DNA from 2 places in the Listeria sp. MAN/IMW/UF555 genome. Region 1 is predicted to be linked to the other one. Evidence: predicted binding sites of a transcription regulator. Region 1 holds the regulator's gene; the other holds the start of a gene.
The links. The regulator Rex, encoded in region 1, represses fermentation and respiration genes when NADH is low (regulators of the CRP and FNR family bind a similar motif). The targets are predictions, from matches to a motif close to TTGTGAAATATTTCACAA.
Positions count from the first base shown of each region.

Region 2: a site for Rex is predicted at 5,302-5,319, ahead of pflB (formate C-acetyltransferase). Genes of this name have one in related genera too.

Region 1 is NZ_JBZWZS010000002.1:290,061-299,814, forward strand. Features, by position in the region: gene AC4PG8_RS08540 (copper resistance CopC/CopD family protein) at 1-54, opposite strand, end outside; gene AC4PG8_RS08545 (hypothetical protein) at 200-391, shown strand; gene mscL (large conductance mechanosensitive channel protein MscL) at 452-838, shown strand; gene AC4PG8_RS08555 (hypothetical protein) at 895-1,287, opposite strand; gene AC4PG8_RS08560 (hypothetical protein) at 1,332-1,541, opposite strand; gene groL (chaperonin GroEL) at 1,736-3,364, opposite strand; gene groES (co-chaperone GroES) at 3,397-3,681, opposite strand; gene AC4PG8_RS08575 (CPBP family intramembrane glutamic endopeptidase) at 3,914-4,600, shown strand; partial or broken gene AC4PG8_RS08580 (DUF4305 domain-containing protein) at 4,602-4,806, shown strand; gene AC4PG8_RS08585 (redox-sensing transcriptional repressor Rex) at 4,833-5,480, opposite strand; gene AC4PG8_RS08590 (ABC-F family ATP-binding cassette domain-containing protein) at 5,791-7,743, shown strand; gene AC4PG8_RS08595 (alpha/beta hydrolase) at 7,768-8,727, shown strand; gene tsaD (tRNA (adenosine(37)-N6)-threonylcarbamoyltransferase complex transferase subunit TsaD) at 8,804-9,754, opposite strand, start outside.
Region 2 is NZ_JBZWZS010000002.1:132,622-142,375, forward strand. Features, by position in the region: gene AC4PG8_RS07795 (GGDEF domain-containing protein) at 1-664, shown strand, start outside; gene AC4PG8_RS07800 (glycosyl hydrolase family 8) at 661-1,665, shown strand; gene AC4PG8_RS07805 (EAL domain-containing protein) at 1,684-2,367, shown strand; gene AC4PG8_RS07810 (NAD-dependent malic enzyme) at 2,476-4,119, shown strand; gene AC4PG8_RS07815 (serine hydrolase domain-containing protein) at 4,122-5,129, shown strand; gene pflB (formate C-acetyltransferase) at 5,338-7,617, shown strand; gene AC4PG8_RS07825 (BaiN/RdsA family NAD(P)/FAD-dependent oxidoreductase) at 7,662-8,927, opposite strand; gene AC4PG8_RS07830 (zinc metallopeptidase) at 9,039-9,722, opposite strand.

The DNA of each region.
Region 1 (9,754 bases):
AATTAATATGTATAACACGATTAAAATAAAACTGATCCTTTTAAATAATTTCATTTGCTGCTCCTTTTTCGAACGAACGGTTTTACTCTTTTTAACTTATCACGTGCAAGAATTGAATGGAAATAATTGGCTCACTCGCTATTGCAAAAGATATAGCGATTATGGCATAGTGAAAGAAAAGGAAAAGGGGGATTTTTCTATGCTTCGTTATATTGAATTATTTTTTATGTTTGCATTTGTTACACTCATCACGATGTGGCTTCAAGCACTCTTAGCTAAATGGAAACCAAATATTCTGGGCTCTTTCTGGCTTCGAACACTTACTTTTATTATTATTGGTTATGCTTTAATGGCCCCGACACTATACATCGGCAGTTTATTACTAAAATAAGTTCAGTTGCTTTCACATCGCAGTTAGATGTTTTATACTGAGATGTGGGAGGTGAATTTTATGAAAAAAATGTTAGTTGAATTTAGAGACTTCGCGTTAAAAGGGAATGTACTAGATCTTGCGGTGGCCGTTGTTATTGGGGCTGCTTTCGGAAAAATCGTTTCATCTTTAGTAGATAACATCATCATGCCATTCGTTGGTGTACTCCTCGGTGGCCTTGATTTCACAGATTTAAGCTTCAAAGTTGGAAAATCAGTCATTCAGTACGGTGCTTTTATTCAATCCATCGTGGACTTTGTCATCATCGCTTTTGCCATTTTTATTTTTGTCAAAATACTTACTAGCTTTATCAAGAAAAAAGAACAACCAACCGAAGAGACACCAGTACCTCCAACAGAAGAATACTTAAAAGAAATTCGCGATTTATTAAAAGAACAACAAAAATAAGCACATAAAAAAACAGGAACCTAAGTCATTATTTCTGACTAAAGGTTCCTGTTTTTTTATTGTTGTTGTTTCTTTAATTGTACCGCTAAGAACATTTCCACCACAGCGACTACTAAAAAGATAATTTGTAAAATAAATACATAACCGATAATGAGTATTTGAACAACCATCCAGACTGCGAGTACGGCGGCGGCTGCAAACATGACTTCTTTTGTTCGTGGTAATTTTTTTAGTAAATAAATTAGTGCTGCTAAATGGAATAACCCAACAAATATGAATAAAAATATGCCTGGGATTAAATAATCGACAAACGGTGAACCATCAAGCAATCCGGTTGAAAGTGATAAAAGACTACCACTAGGCTTAAAAACCATCGATAATCCCCCATAAATTGCTCCAAATGCTGTAAAACCAACTATTAAAATACTACTTATACGTGTCCAGTTCATGGCGTTCTCCTAGTCGTTTTTCTAGTAGTATACCACGAAAATTATCATTCTGCCGCTTTTCTTCGTTTTATTTTTTTGATTAAATCGATCAGTACGAAAACAGCAATTCCGCATGCGACAACTGTTGTAAGATACCAAGCCGGCCCAGATTCCGCGCGTACTCCAAGCCAATAAGTCACCGTTTTCGGATTAAAAAATGCAAAGCAAATCGCACAAAATGCAATAATTCGACCAATAATGGAATTTTCTCTCATAGCAAGTGCATCTCCTTTTCTTTTATTATAACAATGGTTAGGAGAGAACTGATTACTTTTTAGGTCCCAAAATTGTATGCCCCGTGACAAGTTTTGGTTTGTTGTTATAAAAATGTGGCAGCTGACTTCTATTTAATACAAAAAAAGACCCCTGAAAAAATTCAGAGATCTTTTTATTGTTCGGTTGATATGAATTACATCATACCGCCCATGCCGCCCATTCCCATATCTGGGCCTGCTGCTGGACCGTTTTCATCTGGTTGATCTGCTACAACAGCTTCTGTAGTTAATAGAAGAGCAGCAACAGATGAAGCGTTTTGTAATGCGGAACGAGTAACTTTTGTTGGATCGACAATACCAGCGTCAATCATGTTTACCCATTCGCCATTAGCTGCGTTGAAACCAACGCCAACTGCTTCGTGTTTCAAGCGTTCTACGATAACGGAACCTTCAAGTCCAGCGTTATGCGCGATTTGACGAACTGGTTCTTCTAGGGAACGAAGCACGATGTTGATACCTGTTTCTACATCGCCTTCTGCTTCTAGTGCTGCTACTTTATTGTAAATACTTACAAGGGCAGTACCACCACCAGCTACGATACCTTCTTCTACTGCTGCACGAGTAGAGTTAAGGGCATCTTCAATACGTAATTTACGTTCTTTTAGCTCTGTTTCAGTTGCAGCTCCGACTTTAACAACAGCTACTCCACCTGCAAGTTTTGCTAAGCGTTCTTGTAATTTTTCTCTATCAAATTCAGAAGTAGTTTCTTCCATTTGCGCACGGATTTGGTTTACGCGAGCGCTGATTTGTGTGGAATCGCCTGCTCCTTCTACGATTGTTGTATCATCTTTTGTTACAACTACTTTGTTAGCTGTTCCAAGTTGATCAACTGTTGCTGTTTTCAGCTCTAAACCTAGGTCTTCTGTGATGACTTGTCCACCAGTTAAAACAGCAATATCTTCTAGCATTGCTTTACGGCGGTCACCGAAACCAGGAGCTTTCACTGCAACTACGTTAAATGTTCCGCGAAGTTTGTTTAGTACTAGAGTTGCTTGAGCTTCTCCTTCAACATCTTCCGCGATAATTAGCATTGGACGACCTTGTTGAACAACTTGTTCTAAAACTGGTAAGATTTCTTGGATGTTGTTGATTTTTTTATCTGTAATTAAAATGTATGGTTTTTCAAGGACTGCTTCCATTTTGTCGGAATCAGTTACCATGTAAGGGCTAGTGTAGCCACGGTCAAATTGCATACCTTCTACTACGTCTAATTCTGTTGCAAAGCCTTTGGATTCTTCAATAGTAATAACGCCATCGTTACCAACACGTTCCATTGCTTCTGCGATTAATTTACCAACTTCTTCATCACCAGAAGAAATAGCAGCAACTTGAGCGATAGACTCTTTGCTTTCAATTGGTTTAGAGATAGCTTTTAATTCTTCAATAGCAGTTGCTACGGCTTTTTCGATACCACGACGTACGCCTACTGGATTTGCTCCAGCTGTTACGTTTTTCAAGCCTTCTTGAATCATTGCTTGCGCTAAAACGGTAGCAGTTGTAGTTCCGTCCCCAGCAACATCATTGGTTTTAGAAGCAACTTCAGATACAAGTTTTGCGCCCATGTTTTCAAATGGGTCTTCTAATTCGATTTCTTTTGCAATCGTTACACCATCATTTGTAATTAACGGAGAACCGAATTTTTTTTCTAAAACAACATTACGACCTTTTGGGCCAAGCGTTACTTTTACTGCGTTTGCTAGTTGGTCGACACCACGTAACATGGCACGACGAGCATCTTCACTAAATTTAATATCTTTTGCCATTTTATATTTCCCTCCGATTATTTCTTTTTTTATTATTTAGTAATTGCTAAAATATCACTTTCACGTAAAATCAGATAGTCAGTTCCTTCATACGTCACTTCTGTTCCAGAGTATTTTGCGAAGATAACCGTGTCACCTTCTGCAACTTCAAGTGGTTCTTTTGTGCCGTTATCTAGCACACGACCTGAACCGACTGCAACAATTTTCCCTGATTGCGGTTTTTCTTTGGCAGAGTCTGGTAATACAATCCCACTCGCTGTTTTTTCCTCTGCTTCAAGTACTTCAATTACAACACGATCTCCTAATGGTTTTAACAATGTAAATGACCTCCTCTGATATAATTACATTTTTCATTTTAGCACTCGACACATTAGAGTGCTAATACAGTTATTATGATACCAAACTAAATAAAAATTGCAAGCAAAAACGTTTAAAAATTAAAGAATTCTTATTTGCGGTAAAGCGTGATAACTAGTACAATAAGAAGAGCTATTTCCGCTATTTTTAAGCATTTAGCTGGAGCTTGTTTTTAGAAGGGATGCGTATTTTTTGGCTAAACGTTATATTACGATTGTATTAGTTTATTTATTATTACTATTTTCTGCATCTATTGGGATTCCCGTTGTTCAACATATTTTACTTAGTATGACTTCGATTTCTACAGCGGATGCTCAAACTTATGGGGTAATTACATGGTCGATTTTTTCTAATTTATTATCACTCGCCATTATTATTCCAATGCTTTATAGAAAACCAAAAGAAAATAAAATCGAACTCGGTGAAAAAACTACGCCATTTCTGAGTATTGTGTGGATTATTGGTGGAGTGATTGGGTTATACGTAGCACAATTTATTTGTAGCATTATTCTAACGCTAATTTCTGGGAATATTGGTGAATCGGCAAACACAGAATTACTTGTTGATTTAACTAGATCTGCGCCGATTTTCTTGATTTTCATTTCAGTTCTCGGGCCAATTTTAGAAGAGCTTGTTTTTAGAAAAGTGGTTTTTGGTGGGCTGAGTAATGTGATGAACATTCATGTGGCGGCAGTTATTAGTTCGCTCTTCTTTGGGCTACTTCACGGGGATATTTCCTTTTTACTTACTTATTTTGTCATCGGATTAATTCTTTGTTTTCTTTATACGAAAACGAAACGAATTGCTGTTTCGATGGGCGCACATATTTTAATGAATACCATTGTTTTGCTCGTGAGTCTTGGAATCATTGGAGGATAATATGAAAAATTCATTAATAAAGCAAAGTTTTCTTTATTTTGCGCTTGGTCTTGTATTTGTCTATTTTGTTATTGTTCGAGTGGCTGAATATGGTTATGATCTTGTTGCCTATATACTTATACTCATGATGTTAATTGATTTTGGTATTGGTATTGGCCTTATTATCACTGGGCTTAAAAGACGTAAAAAAAACCTGTAGAAAGTAAGTGTTGCTTACCTTCTACAGGTTTTTTTATTCTGTTTTCGCTGGATAGTTTTCCAGGAAATAGATTAACGTTTGTAATTCCGTTGTAAGATCGATATGGTGCACACGAACTTGTTTTGGAACGCTAATACGAGCTGGCGTAAAGTTTAGAATACCTTTAACATCTGCTTCAATTAAACGATCTACAGTTACTTGCGCTTCATCAGCTGGAACTGTCAGAATAACTACTTCCACACCATTTTCACGAACAATTTCTTCCATATCATTTAAGTGATAAATTGGAATGTCTTGTTGAACACTACCAACTTTCGCTGGGTCTACATCAAATGCAGCAACGATTTTGATATTATTGTTTTTCATGAAATTATAATGTAATAATGCTGTACCTAGGTTACCTACACCGATTAGTGCAACATTTGTCTGTTTGTCCTGACTAAGTGTTTTACTGAAAAAGTCGAGTATGTAAGAAACGTTATACCCGTATCCTTTCTTACCTAATGCGCCAAAGTACGAAAAATCACGTCGAATAGTCGCTGAATCAACTTTCACCGCTTCACTTAATTCCGCAGATGATACTCGTTCCTTACCTGATTCATCTAGGTATTTCAAGTAACGATGATATAATGGTAAGCGTTTTGCTGTCGCTTGTGGAATTTTTGTTGTTTCCTCCATCATGCCTTCTGTCCCTTCTTCTTTTAAATTTTTTCTGAAGTTGAAGCTTTTGTGAACTGTACTTCCTTTCACATGCTTGCTTATATACTATAAACATTTCACAAGGAATGCACAAACTTTTTGCTCATGATTTTCAAGCAATAGTTTGTCCCGCAAAATATCTAGTGTTTTCCTTCTTTTCCATTCTACGCTAAAATCACAAATAATGCGAGTGTTTTCACAATCTACCTTATACGTGAAGCCCTTCTTCTCTCATTGCGATTACTTGGCTTTTAAGATAAACTAGTAAGGAGAACGTTCGAGGAGAGAGATTATGATATTATTACAAGTTCAGCAAATTTCTAAATTCTTCGGTGCAGAAGTTATTTTAGATAATATTAAATTAGAAGTAAAAACAGGCGACCGAATTGCCCTAGTTGGTCGAAATGGCGCTGGTAAATCTACTTTACTTAAAATTATCGCTGGAAAAATGAGTTATGACGGCGGAACAATTTCTAAACCTAAAAGTGTCGAAATTGGCTATTTGGCTCAAAATACTGGCCTTGAATCCACGAAAACAATTTGGGATGAAATGTTAAGTGTTTTTGATTCACTTAGAAAAATGGAAGCAGATTTACGCAAAATGGAGCTTCGTCTTGGGGAACCTGAGCTTTATAATAATCCGGAAAAATATCAAGCATTGATGACCGATTACGATACCTTGCAACATACTTTTAAAGAAGTTGGTGGGTATACGTATGAAGCAGAAATCCGTTCCGTTTTAAACGGTTTACGCTTTTATCCAGAAGATTATGAAGTAGAAATCGCCTCACTCAGCGGTGGGCAAAAAACAAGACTTGCACTGGCTAAGTTATTACTCGCGAAACAGGATATTCTTGTTCTCGATGAACCGACAAACCATTTAGACATTGAAACACTAGCATGGTTAGAAACCTATTTGCAAAACTATCATGGTTCTTTACTTATCGTTTCTCATGACCGCTATTTCCTAGATAAAGTCGTTAACCAAGTATACGAAATTAGCCGCACAAGAATTGATCACTACAAAGGAAATTACAGTTCATTTGTTAGTCAAAAACAAGCTAAACTTGAACAAATGTGGAAAGAATTCGATAAACAACAAAAACAAATTTCCAAGCTAGAAGATTTTGTCGCTAGAAATATCGTTCGCGCTTCTACAACTAAGCGAGCTCAGAGCAGAAGAAAACAATTAGAAAAAATGGATGTACTCGCTCGACCTCAAGGCGACGAAAAATCTGCTCATTTCGGCTTCCAATTTGAAAAGCAAACTGGTAAAGATGTTTTAATGGTAGATGAATTAAGTATTGGTTACGCCAAAGACAAGCGCATTGCTTCCAATCTAACGTTCGAAATGAAACGTCAAGATAGTCTAGCGCTCGTTGGTCCAAACGGAATCGGTAAATCTACCCTTCTTAAAACGCTTATTCGTGATATTCCAGCTCTTAGCGGTGAATTTCATTTTGGAGCAGGTGTCAAAATCGGTTACTATGACCAAGAACAAGCAAAACTAACATCCAACAAAACTGTTTTGATGGAACTTTGGGATGATTATCCAGAATTAAATGAAGTGAACGTTCGAACAACACTGGGTAATTTCTTATTTTCAGATGATGACGTCCTAAAAAACGTTCAATCCCTTAGTGGCGGTGAAAAAGCCAGACTCGCTCTTGCAAAACTTACTTTACTTGAAGCCAACGTGCTAATTCTCGATGAACCTACCAACCATTTAGACATTGAAAGTAAAGAAGTTTTAGAAGCTGCTTTGATCGATTTTGAAGGAACGATTCTATTTGTTTCTCATGACCGTTACTTTATTAATCGCATCGCTTCAAAAGTAGTAGAACTAGCCCCAGAAAAAGCGACCGTTTTTCTTGGCGATTATGATTATTATCAGGAAAAAATCGCCGAAGCAAAAGAACTAGCGCGCCTTGATGCAGAAGATCGTCGTAAAAAAGGGGAACCTGTCGAAGCAACTGCCTCGGTTAGAAAACTAAATTATCAAGAAGAAAAAGAACAGCAAAAACTACTTCGTCAAAGAAAACGCAAACTAGAAGAAGTAGAAAAGTCTATGGAAGAAACAGATGAAAAAATCGCCGAACTAGAACTTCAATTAACCAAACCGGAAATTTTTCAAGACCATGAGAAAGCTTTTGAAATTACGCAGGAACTTGATGTGGTAAAAGCACGTGGTGAAAAATTGATGGAGGAATGGGAAAAAGTAAGCGAAGAACTAGAATCTATGTAATCTACATAAAAAAAGGAGCTAACAATGAAAAAGATTTTAATTATTTCTGGTTCAATTATCGTTGGGTTACTTGTAATTATTAGTATTTGCGCAAGTTTTTACTTATATAGCTATGCGCTATCTCGTGATAATTCAAGTATGAATGATAAACCGACTGCAGATCAAACTACAGAAACAGCCAAACTTGCGAAGAAAAATCGCCAAGAAAATACCGCTTGGATGGAGCAACAACGTCTAACAAAATGGACAGAAACCTCAGCAGATGGCTTGAAACTAGTCGCTAATTATTTAGAAGCACCCTCACCTTCCAATACAACCATTATTTTGGCACATGGTTATCGAGGGAAAAGCGGCAAAGTCGAAATGGCTGGTCTAGCGAGGATGTATAATCAAAAATTCGGCTACAATGTATTAATGCCTGACGCAAGAGCACACGGCGAAAGTGAAGGGAAAAATATAGGCTTTGGTTGGCCAGAACGTAAAGATTATGTTCAGTGGACAAACCAAGTACTTGATAAAAATGGCGATGATACAGAAATTGTCCTTCACGGTGTTTCCATGGGGAGTTCCACCGTCCTCATGACCAGTGCCGAAAAGCTGCCGAAACAAGTAAAAAGTATTATCGCGGATTGCGGCTATACTTCCATGGACGCCGAACTATCTTATCAATTAAAAACCATGTTTCATTTACCAAAATTCCCAATTATTCCAACAGCTAGCCTTATCAATAAAGTAAAAGAAGGTTTCTTTTTCAGTGAAGCAAGTGCGATTAATGCCGTAGCTGAAACTGATTTACCTATTTTCTATATTCACGGTGATTCAGATGCATTTGTCCCTACTTCTATGGTAGAAGAACTATATGACGCCACCAAAAGCTACAAGGAAAAATGGGTTGTAAAAGGCGCTGAACATGGTCAAGCATTCACTGTTGAGCCAGAAACTTACGAAGAAAAAGTACGACAATTTTTAAGTAAAACAATGTAAAAAAAGACTGCAAGCAAAGTGAGAAATTACTTTGCTTGCAGTCCCGGGCATGCGGAATTTAACTCCGCATGCTTTTTTAAATGTCTTCCAGCAATAAACCTGGATTTGCATTCATATCATAATTGCTTCGTTTTCCTTGTAAGAAACTCACTGTCCCTGCAGCGGCAATCATAGCCGCATTATCACCACATAACGATAACGGCGGAATAATCAGCTCGGTATCCGGAAGTTCTAATTTTACTTCTTGAATAAGTCGCTCTCTCAAACCTTGATTTGCCGCCACTCCTCCAGCAAGAAGCAATTGTTTCACGCCATGTTGTTTAGCTGCGCGAATCGTCTTACTTACTAAAACATCGACTACACTAGCTTGAAAACTAGCTGCCATATCATTAGGATTTGGTTCTTCCCCGCGCTGTCTTAAATTATGCAACGTATTAATAAAAGAAGATTTCAACCCGCTAAAACTAAAGTCAAACGAACCATCATCCATCATCGCCCGCGGAAAATGGAACGTGTCTTCACCATCTTTTGCAAGTTTATCAATTTGAACACCACCTGGATAAGCTAAACCAAGTGTACGCGCCACTTTATCGTATGCTTCGCCGGCCGCATCATCTCTTGTTTCCCCGATAATTTCAAATTCATTATCTGCTTTCATTAAAACAAGTTCTGTATGCCCACCACTGACAACTAACGATAAAAGCGGAAATTGAAATTCTGTTTCAAAGCGATTCGCATAAATATGTCCAGCAATATGATGCACACCAACTAAAGGCAAATTATGCATAAAAGCAAGTGTTTTTGCAGCATTGACGCCAATTAGAAGTGCACCGACTAAACCAGGTCCTTCAGTTACCGCCACCCCGTCTAAATCATCCATCGTTACATTGGCTTGTTTTAAAGCTTCTTCAATCACAAGCGTAATTTGTTCCACATGATGACGAGATGCAATTTCTGGAACCACACCACCGAATCGCTTATGACTTTCAATTTGCGAAGCCACAACGCTAGATACTATTTCACAACC
Region 2 (9,754 bases), 160 kb from region 1:
CTATTATTTTGTGAATAATTTTGATGAAGGACGAATTTTGCGGGGCGTTGAAATTGTTGAATACTTCCTGCTATTTTTCGTCACTGCTTTGCTGGTATTTTATGCGTGCAATTATATTGATAAAAGTAATTTAGTTATCCAAAACTTGACCGAAACCGCGATGACCGATAGTCTAACCAACTTACCTAACATGCGATTTTTCACGCAACAGTTTGCTTGGATTTTTAATAAATCTCAAAAAAGAAAAAAAGCGTTATCCTTATTTATTATTGATATTGATCATTTTAAAGAAATTAATGATTTTCATGGACATCAAGCAGGAAATACTGTTTTAGCGCAGTTTAGTAGTATTCTCAAAAATCGAACCTTTCCACCAAGAACGATGTTTGCTCGAATTGGCGGAGAAGAATTCGCTGTTTTACTGCAAAATGTTGGAACAGAACAAGCTGCCTTAATTGCTGATTTTTTACGGGATGAAATTGAACGAGCTAAGTTTCCGTACAATCCAGTTAGTGGTAATGTAACGGTCTCCATCGGGGTTGCTTCTATGGGGTACAACTATAGAACGACCGAATCACTTTTTGAGGCTGCTGACCAAGCACTTTATCAAGCAAAGCAAAATGGGCGTAACCAAATCGCCATTCATCAGGAGGAAAGCGAATGAAGCGAACAATTATTATCGTTGTTTTACTGCTCTTAATTGGCACAGGTATATACTTTTTCCTTCGCCCAGAACAAAAAGATACTCTAAGCGCACCTAAAGAGACAAAACCCACTTCAAGCTCGGTTCAAACTTATGTAAAAGAAAATTATATGACCAAAAACGGTTTAATTATTGATTACAAAAATGCCCAAGAACCGCATTATTTAGCCGAGAGCATCGGGCTTTATATGGAGTATTTAGTAGAAGTGAATGATAGCAAGACTTTCCAAGAACAAGTGGCTACTTTACAAAAACATTTTATAACAACAGACAATTTTATTAAATGGGAAGCGACTGATAGCACAACTACCAACGCTATTGTAGATGATTTTCGGATTACAGAAGCACTTTATCAAGCGAGTAAAAAATGGGACCATCAAGCGTATCAAACCCTTGCCGATACACTTATCTCCAACACGAAAAAATATAGCACCGTTCAAGAGGTTCCAGTGGATTTCTATGATTTTGTTCATAAGAAAAAAGCAGATACACTTCATTTAAGTTATCTAAATATCCAAGCAATGCGCCACATTAACTATAGCGCAAAAGCCTATGCTCCTATCAAGAACGTCAGCGCCACTCCTTTTTTTACAGAAGTGTTTCAAAATGGACAATTTCAAAATGCTGACGCAAACGAAGTCAATATGATTGATCAAATGCTCATAGCTATCGCCTATTATGACGAAAATGGTACAGTTGAGCCAAATTTCGACCAATTTTTACAAACAGAACTGGCTTCAAAAGGAAAAATTTATGCCAGATATGATAGAGAAACAAAAGAGCCGAACTCTGAAAACGAATCTACTGCCGTTTATGCCTTTTTGACACAGTATTTTAACAAGACAAATCAAGCTAAAAATGGTAAAATCACCAAAGAGTTGTTAGAGAAAATGGACACGTCAAATCCTGAAACGACCCATTTTTTCGATTATATAAATAAAGAAATAACTCTTAAGAAATAACGGAAAGAAGTTGGACAAATGAAAAAGCCCTCCGTAAGTGAGATTATTGATCAAAACCTCTTTGATACAATATACGAACCGATTGTTGCTGTTTCAAATACACAAGTTTTCGGATATGAGTCACTCACCCGCTTAAAAACAAATCACTGGAACGCCATTAGTGATTTTATTGAAGAAGCGGAACAGGAAGGTCAGCAAAAAGCTTTTGAACTGCTCACGCTTCATAATGCAGTCAAACGCTTTGAAAAAGGTGAAAACACGCCATTATTTGTCAATATTTCCTATGATACATTTTTAGAAAATCAAGAAGAACTACACGATACTCTTCTTGATAACGGGAAAATAGTTTTTGAATTTTTGGAAACATCCAAGTTACCGCAAGAACGAATGAACGACTTAGAAAAACAACTACGCTTATTCCAAAAAAAACATGAGACTAAATTTGCTATTGATGATTTTGGCTCAGGTTACGCCGACTTGCATCGCGTATTTGCGCACCATTCTGACTTTGTAAAAACTGATCGCTTATTACTTCGAGATTTATTTGAAAGTGACGGCAAGAGAAACTTCTTTGAGCAACTTCATCATTACGTCAAAAAGCATCATAAATCCTTGATTGTTGAAGGAGTAGAAACAAAAGAACAGTTAAAGTTCCTTCAAGAAATTGGCATCCCCTATGCACAAGGTTACTATTTTCATTAATATGTAAAAAAAGAAAATCTGATTGGTTTCAGGTTTTCTTTTTTTGAATCAGTTGTTATTCTCCTTTCCCCCATGTAAAATAGAATAGAATGAAAAGGAGTGCTTGAAATGACTTTAAAATCAGGTTTTGACTATATGAATAACCCACTATTAAATAAAGGAACAGCTTTTACAAGTGAGGAAAGATTAAACTATAAATTAGACGGATTACTGCCGCCAATTATCGAAACAATCGAACAACAAGCTTTGCGCATCGAAAACCAACTAGAAAACTTAGAATCCCCTCTACATAAACACCAACTTCTAACAAACTTATACAACGAAAATCGCACACTTTATTATTACGTTGTTACCAAAAACGTGAGCGAATATTTGCCAATTATTTATACGCCAACGATTGGGGATGCGGTAATACATTATCATACAGACTATACCGCGCCTGATGAAGCTTTATTTATTGATGCTTTTACACCCGAAAAACTAAGAGCATCTGTTGAAAATTATGCGCAAAACAATCCAAATATTGATATGATCGTGATTACAGATGGTGAAGGCGTGCTCGGCATTGGTGATTGGGGCGTGAACGGCGTCAAAATAGCGGTCGGAAAATTAGCGGTTTATACGGTTGCTGCTGGCCTTTCTCCTGACCGTGTTCTCCCAGTTGTAATTGATGCAGGAACAAATAACAAAACACTACTTGAAGACTCGCGTTACTTAGGAAATAAACGTCCACGCCTGTCAGAAAGCGATTACGATACTTTTATCGCACAATTTGTGGAAGTCATGAGTGATGTTTTCCCAAGCGCTATCCTTCACTGGGAAGATTTTGGCCGGGCAAATGCAAGTCGTATCCTCCACAATTATCGTGATAAAATTTGTACGTTTAATGATGATATACAAGGAACTGGCGCGATGGTTGTTGCCGCTGCTCTTGCAACAATTAGCGTTTCAAATATTCCTTTAAACAAACAAAAGATTATTATTTTCGGTGCGGGAACTGCTGGCATCGGTATTGCTGATCAACTCAGTGGTCAATTGATGCGCGAAACTGGTCTTCCTTTTGAAAGTGCCAAAAAACATTTTTACTTAATGGACCGTAGTGGTTTAGTGCTTGATAATATGACCGGCTTAACGGATGGTCAAAAGAAATATGCGCATCAAGCTTCTGACTGGGCTAGCGTGCCTACTGATACATTAGAACACTTAGTTGAAGCAATTCATCCAACAATGCTAATTGGCTGTTCTGGCGTTACTGGAGCCTTTAAAGAGAGCATCGTAAAAAAAATGACGGAGCATACAGAACGACCAGCAATTTTGCCGCTGTCTAATCCAACCAAATTAGCTGAAGCAACTGCCGCAGATTTGATTAAATGGACAGATGGAAAAGCGCTAATCGTAACAGGAAGTCCATCCAAACCAGTGACTTATCAAAATATTACCTATGAAATTGGTCAAGCTAATAACGCCCTTCTATATCCTGGGCTTGGACTTGGCGCACTTGTTACACGTTCTAAATTTATTACAGACGGAATGTTAGCCGCTGCATCAAGTGCCGTTAGTGATCAAATTTCTACAAACGAACTTGGAGCTGCCCTCTTACCACATGTTCGTACACTTAGAGAAACTTCCCGCGCGGTTGCTATTGCGGTAGCGAACCAAGCAATCAAAGAAAATATCCACCAAGTCGAGTTAGCAAGTGTCACAAAAGCTGTCGAACGTGAGATGTGGCAACCAACTTACAAAGGAGTTTAAGTATGTTTTATAAAACGAAGCAATTACTAGATCAACTTGTCCAAAACGGGTCCACTCCAGGAATTAGCTATCAAATCAAAACAAATAACCTCGAAGAAAATAGAATAATGGGTTTAAAGTCCGTTTTCCCTGAAGCGCAAATCCTCCCTAGAACGACAGATAACATTTATGATATTGCTTCTTTGACCAAAGTAATTGCTACGACAACACGTGTATTACAACTTATTGAACAAAAACATTTCCAGTTAGAAGATCCAGTACAATCCTATCTTCCTGATTTTAAGTACGAGAATGTTACTATTTTACATTTACTCACCCATAGCTCTGGCCTTGCACAAAATATCCCTAACTACAAAATGGATGCTAAAGAAGATGTTAGAAGCTATGTTTTTGCAACGCCTCAAGTGAATTCACCTGGAACTCAGGTCACCTATGCTGATGCTAATTTTCTCTTGCTCGGTTATTTGATTAGTAAATTTGATGGAAATTATGAGCAATCAATTCAAAAAAACATCTTAGAACCGCTGAAAATGTCACACACTAGTTTTCATCCAACTGATAAAAGCCAAGTCATTCCAACTGAACTAGACCAAACGCGCGGTTTAATCCAAGGTGATGTGCACGATTTCAAAGCCTGGACCGCCAAATCGGGCACTGGACACGCGGGACTTTTCAGTACACTCGCGGATCTTTCAAAATTTCGAGATGCGCTAATTTTACAAAACGGCGCCCCTATTCTTACTGAAAAAACACTACAAATAATGCAAATTAATCATACGCCTGGGCTAAACCGGACACGCGGCCTTGGCTGGGATCTCCGCGGCGACTCTGTTTTATATCATACAGGATTTACTGGCACTTTTATGGTGCTCGATTTACAAAATCAAGCAAGCCTCATCGTTTTATCTAATCGCGTTCACCCAAGCCGTGCCAACCCTAATTTTGTCTTAAAAAGAGATAGCATAGTTGATACTTTTTTAGAAGAAGTGACTGCAAACAAAGAAGTCTAGCCTTAACGCTAGGCTTTTTTTCTATAAAAAAACTGTATTAACACAGCCATTCAAAGCCTTTTTTAGTTATATAAAAGAAATTTATTTTCTTTCCATTTTTATATTGTTTTCGTTTTCACAAAGGAGTATGCTGTTCAATGAAGAAAGATTCTAAGAACAAGTTTCTGATTGTAAGTGAAAAGAAACACAATTGAAGGAGGAAATATTAATGACAAAAGCATGGGATGGTTTTAAAGGAACCGCATGGCAAGAAAACATTAGTGTAGGACAATTTGTTCAAGACAACTACACTCCTTATGATGGCGATGAAAGCTTTTTAGAAAAGAGCACACCAAGAACAACTAAACTTAATGAAAAAATAAATAAACTTGTAGAAGAAATGGACGCAAAAGGTGGCGTTCTTGATATGGATAACGCAATCGTATCAAACGTTGCCTCTCACAAAGCTGGTTACGTGGACAAAGAAAATGAAGTAATCGTTGGTTTACAAACAGACAAACCTTTCAAATTAGCATTTATGCCAAATGGTGGTCTTAGAACTGCAGAACAATGTTTAACAGACAATGGCTATTCCATCGATCAAGAATTACATGACTTTTATGTAAAAAACCGTTCCACTGCAAATGATGGTATTTTTAGAGCATATACAGATGATATTAAACGTGCGCGTCACTCGCATATCGTTAGTGGTCTTCCAGATGCATACTCTCGCGGAAGAATCATCGGCTTATACCAAAAACCAGCACTTTACGGTGTGGATCGTTTAATCGCTGAAAAACAACAAGACTTGAAAAAAATCGCGATTTCTTCTGATGAAAACATTCGTTTGCGTGAAGAAATTTGGTTACAAATCAAAGCACTTAAAGACTTAATCGTTTTAGGTAACGAATACGGATTAGAACTTGGACGTCCAGCTGAAAATGCAACCGAAGCTGTACAATGGACTTACATGGGCTACCTTGCTTCTATCAAACAAGCAAACGGTGCTGCAAGCTCATTCGGTCGTATTCCGATTTTCCTTGATATCTACATCCAACGCGATTTAGAAAAAGGCATTATCACTGAATTCGATGCACAAGAATTAATCGAACAATTAACCCTTAAATTAAGAATGGTTCGTTTTGCAAGAACAGATGGTTATAACGAACTTTACGCTTCCAACCCAACATTCGTTACAACTTCTATGGCTGGTATGGGCGCAGACGGTCGCCATCGTGTGACTAAAACAGATTATCGTTTCTTACACTGCTTAGATAACCTAGGAAACTCGGCTGAACCTAACTTAACTGTCCTATGGGATGCTCGTTTACCAGAAAGCTTTAAAGAATATTGTATGAAAATGAGTGTAAAACATTCCTCCATTCAATATGAAAATGATAAATTAATGCAAGAAGAAGGCTACGGCGATATGCAATGTATCAGCTGTTGTGTGAGCCCACTTAACCCAGAAGCAGACAAAGACAAAGGTGAAACTCATAACCTACAATATTTCGGAGCTCGTGTCAACGTACTAAAATGTCTTCTAGGCGCTATCAACGGCGGTAAAGATGATCTTCATAAAAACCAAGTATTCGACGTTGTAGAACCAATTACAACAGAATACCTTGAATACGACGAAGTGCTAGATAAATTCGATAAATCAATGGACTGGTTAACAGACACTTATGTAGATGCAATGAACATCATTCACTTTATGACAGACAAATACAACTACGAAAGCATGCAAATGGCCTTCCTACCATCAAAAGTAACTGCCAACATGGGATTCGGTATTTGTGGATTCGCGAATGTAGTAGATAGCTTAAGTGCGATTAAATATGCCAAAGTAAAAACCATCCGCGATGAAGATGGCTTTGTATATGACTATGAAGTAGAAGGCGACTTCCCTCGTTACGGTGAAAATGATGACCGTGCCGATGACATTGCCGTAATGGTTCTAAAAATGTTCAAAGACAAATTAGACTCCCATAAACTTTACAAAGATAGTGAAGCAACTGTTTCTGTTTTAACAATCACTTCAAACGTTGCTTATTCTAAACAATGTGGTAACTCCCCAGTGCATAAAGGACCTGTATTCGATGAAAATGGTAAAATCATCAAAGAACCAGAATTCTTCAGCCCAGGAGCTAACCCTTCTAACAAAGCAAAAGGTGGTTTCTTAGATAACCTTGCCAGTCTTTCTAAATTACCATTCCACTATGCAAATGACGGAATTTCCTTAACTATCCAAGGAGCTCCAAAAATGTTCGGTAAAACAACCGAAGAACAACACCATAACCTCGTTGGTATTCTTGATGGTTACTTTACAAAAGGTGGTCAACACATCAACTTGAACGTTCTTAACCACGATGAAGTAATCGAAAAAATCAAAGCTGGTATCCCAGTAATCTTACGTATCAGCGGCTACTGCTTAAATACAAAAGATCTAAACGAAGAACAAAAAATGGAACTTTGCCAAAGAATGTTCCACGAAAAATTAATCGGTTAATAATAAAAAGTACCAAGCCTTAGAAAATAAGACTTGGTACTTTTTTATATGTTTGACACTTCCGCAGCATAAGCTCCAGCCGTGTGTCCAGTCACTAATGCACACGTAATATTATAACCACCCGTGTATCCATTAATATCAAGTATTTCCCCGCAGAAAAATAACCCTTCCATCAATTTAGACTGCATCTCTTTTGGTTTGATTTCCTTCACAGAAACCCCACCGCCTGTTACAAACGCCTTCTCAAAATCAAGCGTGCCATTTACTTCAAAAGTGAAATCCTTTAATAACTGAATAAATTGCTCAATTTTTTTCGGGCTTACTTGTTTGTATTCAGCCGTCTCATCCAGTTCTACTTTTTCCAGTAAAAACAATAATAGTTTTTCTTGTAAAAGCGAACTTAAGGAATTTTTCAATGCTTTTTTCGGATTTTCTTCTAGCAGCTTATAAACCTCTTTCGAAAGTTCCGCAGCTGATACATTCGGGAATAAATCAAGACGCATTTTCACCGTACCCGCGCCCGTTTTCTTTAGTTCACGAAGGACAAACATACTACATCTAAGTGCTGCTGGTCCAGATACGCCAAAATGGGTAAAAATCATATCCATTTGATGCGTAATAATCGGCTTTCCTTTTGCATTTAAAACAGACAGAGATACATCCCGAAGCGACGTCCCTTGTAACACTTTTTGCTTAATAAAAGGCTCACTGGACGTAATCGGTACTTCTGTCGGATATAGCTCTGTAATCGTGTGTCCTGCTTTTTTCGCCCAAGCATAGCCATCTCCTGTCGAGCCCGTCCGAGGAACAGATTTACCGCCCACTGCAACAATTACTGCGCTCGCTGAAATCTCTTGCCCGTCTTTTAGCGTCACACCTTTTACATGGCCATCCTCGTAATCCACTTGCTTCACAGCGGTTTGCATGTAGATTTTCACGCCAAGCTTTTCCATCCGCTGAATCATCGCCTCAGCAACAGAACGCGCGCTGTTTGATACCGGAAACATTCTGCCATGATCTTCTTCTTTAAGTGCTACACCAAGTCGTTCAAAAAAACGAATAATATCTTCATTATCAAACGCATGAAACGCACTATATAAAAAGCGACCGTTACCCGGAATATGTTTAATGATTTCTTCTGCTGGACGCCTGTTCGTTACATTACAACGTCCGCCACCAGACATAATTAATTTACGCCCTAACTTCGGTCCTTTTTCAATTAATAAAACTCGTTTGTTTTTCTCCGCTGCACTGATTGCTGCCATAAGTCCTGATGGTCCGCCACCAATGACAATTACATCATAATCCATTGTCCCGCTCCTTTACTTTATCCGAGTATAAGTATAGCAAGCATTCATCTCACTGCCAAGCTTTTTTCACCAAACAAAAACCCGAGAAAATTCTCAGGTTCGTAGTTTATTCTAATTTCGATTCATATTGGTAAAAATGAGGAGTAATCTTAGAAGTTCAAGTACCGCAACAGCCATTGCAGCAACGTATGTCATCGCCGCAGCACTAAGGACTTTTTTCGCTTGTGGAAGTTCCGATGATGATACTAGTCCGCCACTTTCTAATTGAACAAGCGCACGTTTACTAGCGTCAAACTCAACAGGCAGGGTAATTAATTGGAAAAGCACCCCTACTGCCATCAAAATAATCCCTAATAGCATAAAACTAGCTACATTTGCGAGCATCCCGATAATGAGGAACACCCAAGAAATATTCGAACTAAACATCGTTACAGGAACGAGCGCGGAACGAAAACGCATAAACGCATAGTCCTGTTGATCTTGAATCGCGTGCCCTACTTCATGGGCTGCAACTGCTGCCCCAGCGATAGAACGACCGCGGAAATTAGCTTCAGAAAGAAACACAGCTTTTTTTCTAGGATCATAATGGTCACTTAACATCCCTTTTGTTTCATGAACAGGAACGTTGGTTAATCCATTTGTATCCAAAATATGACGTGCAACCTCGGCACCAGTTAAACCATTTGCCACACCAACTTTGGAGTACTGGGCATAGGTAGTTTTAACTCGATACTGCGCCCAAAGAGGGATTGCTGCAACGATAATAAAATAAATAATATACTGACTAAACGACATCTAATCATCTTCCTCCTACTACAATTTTTCGG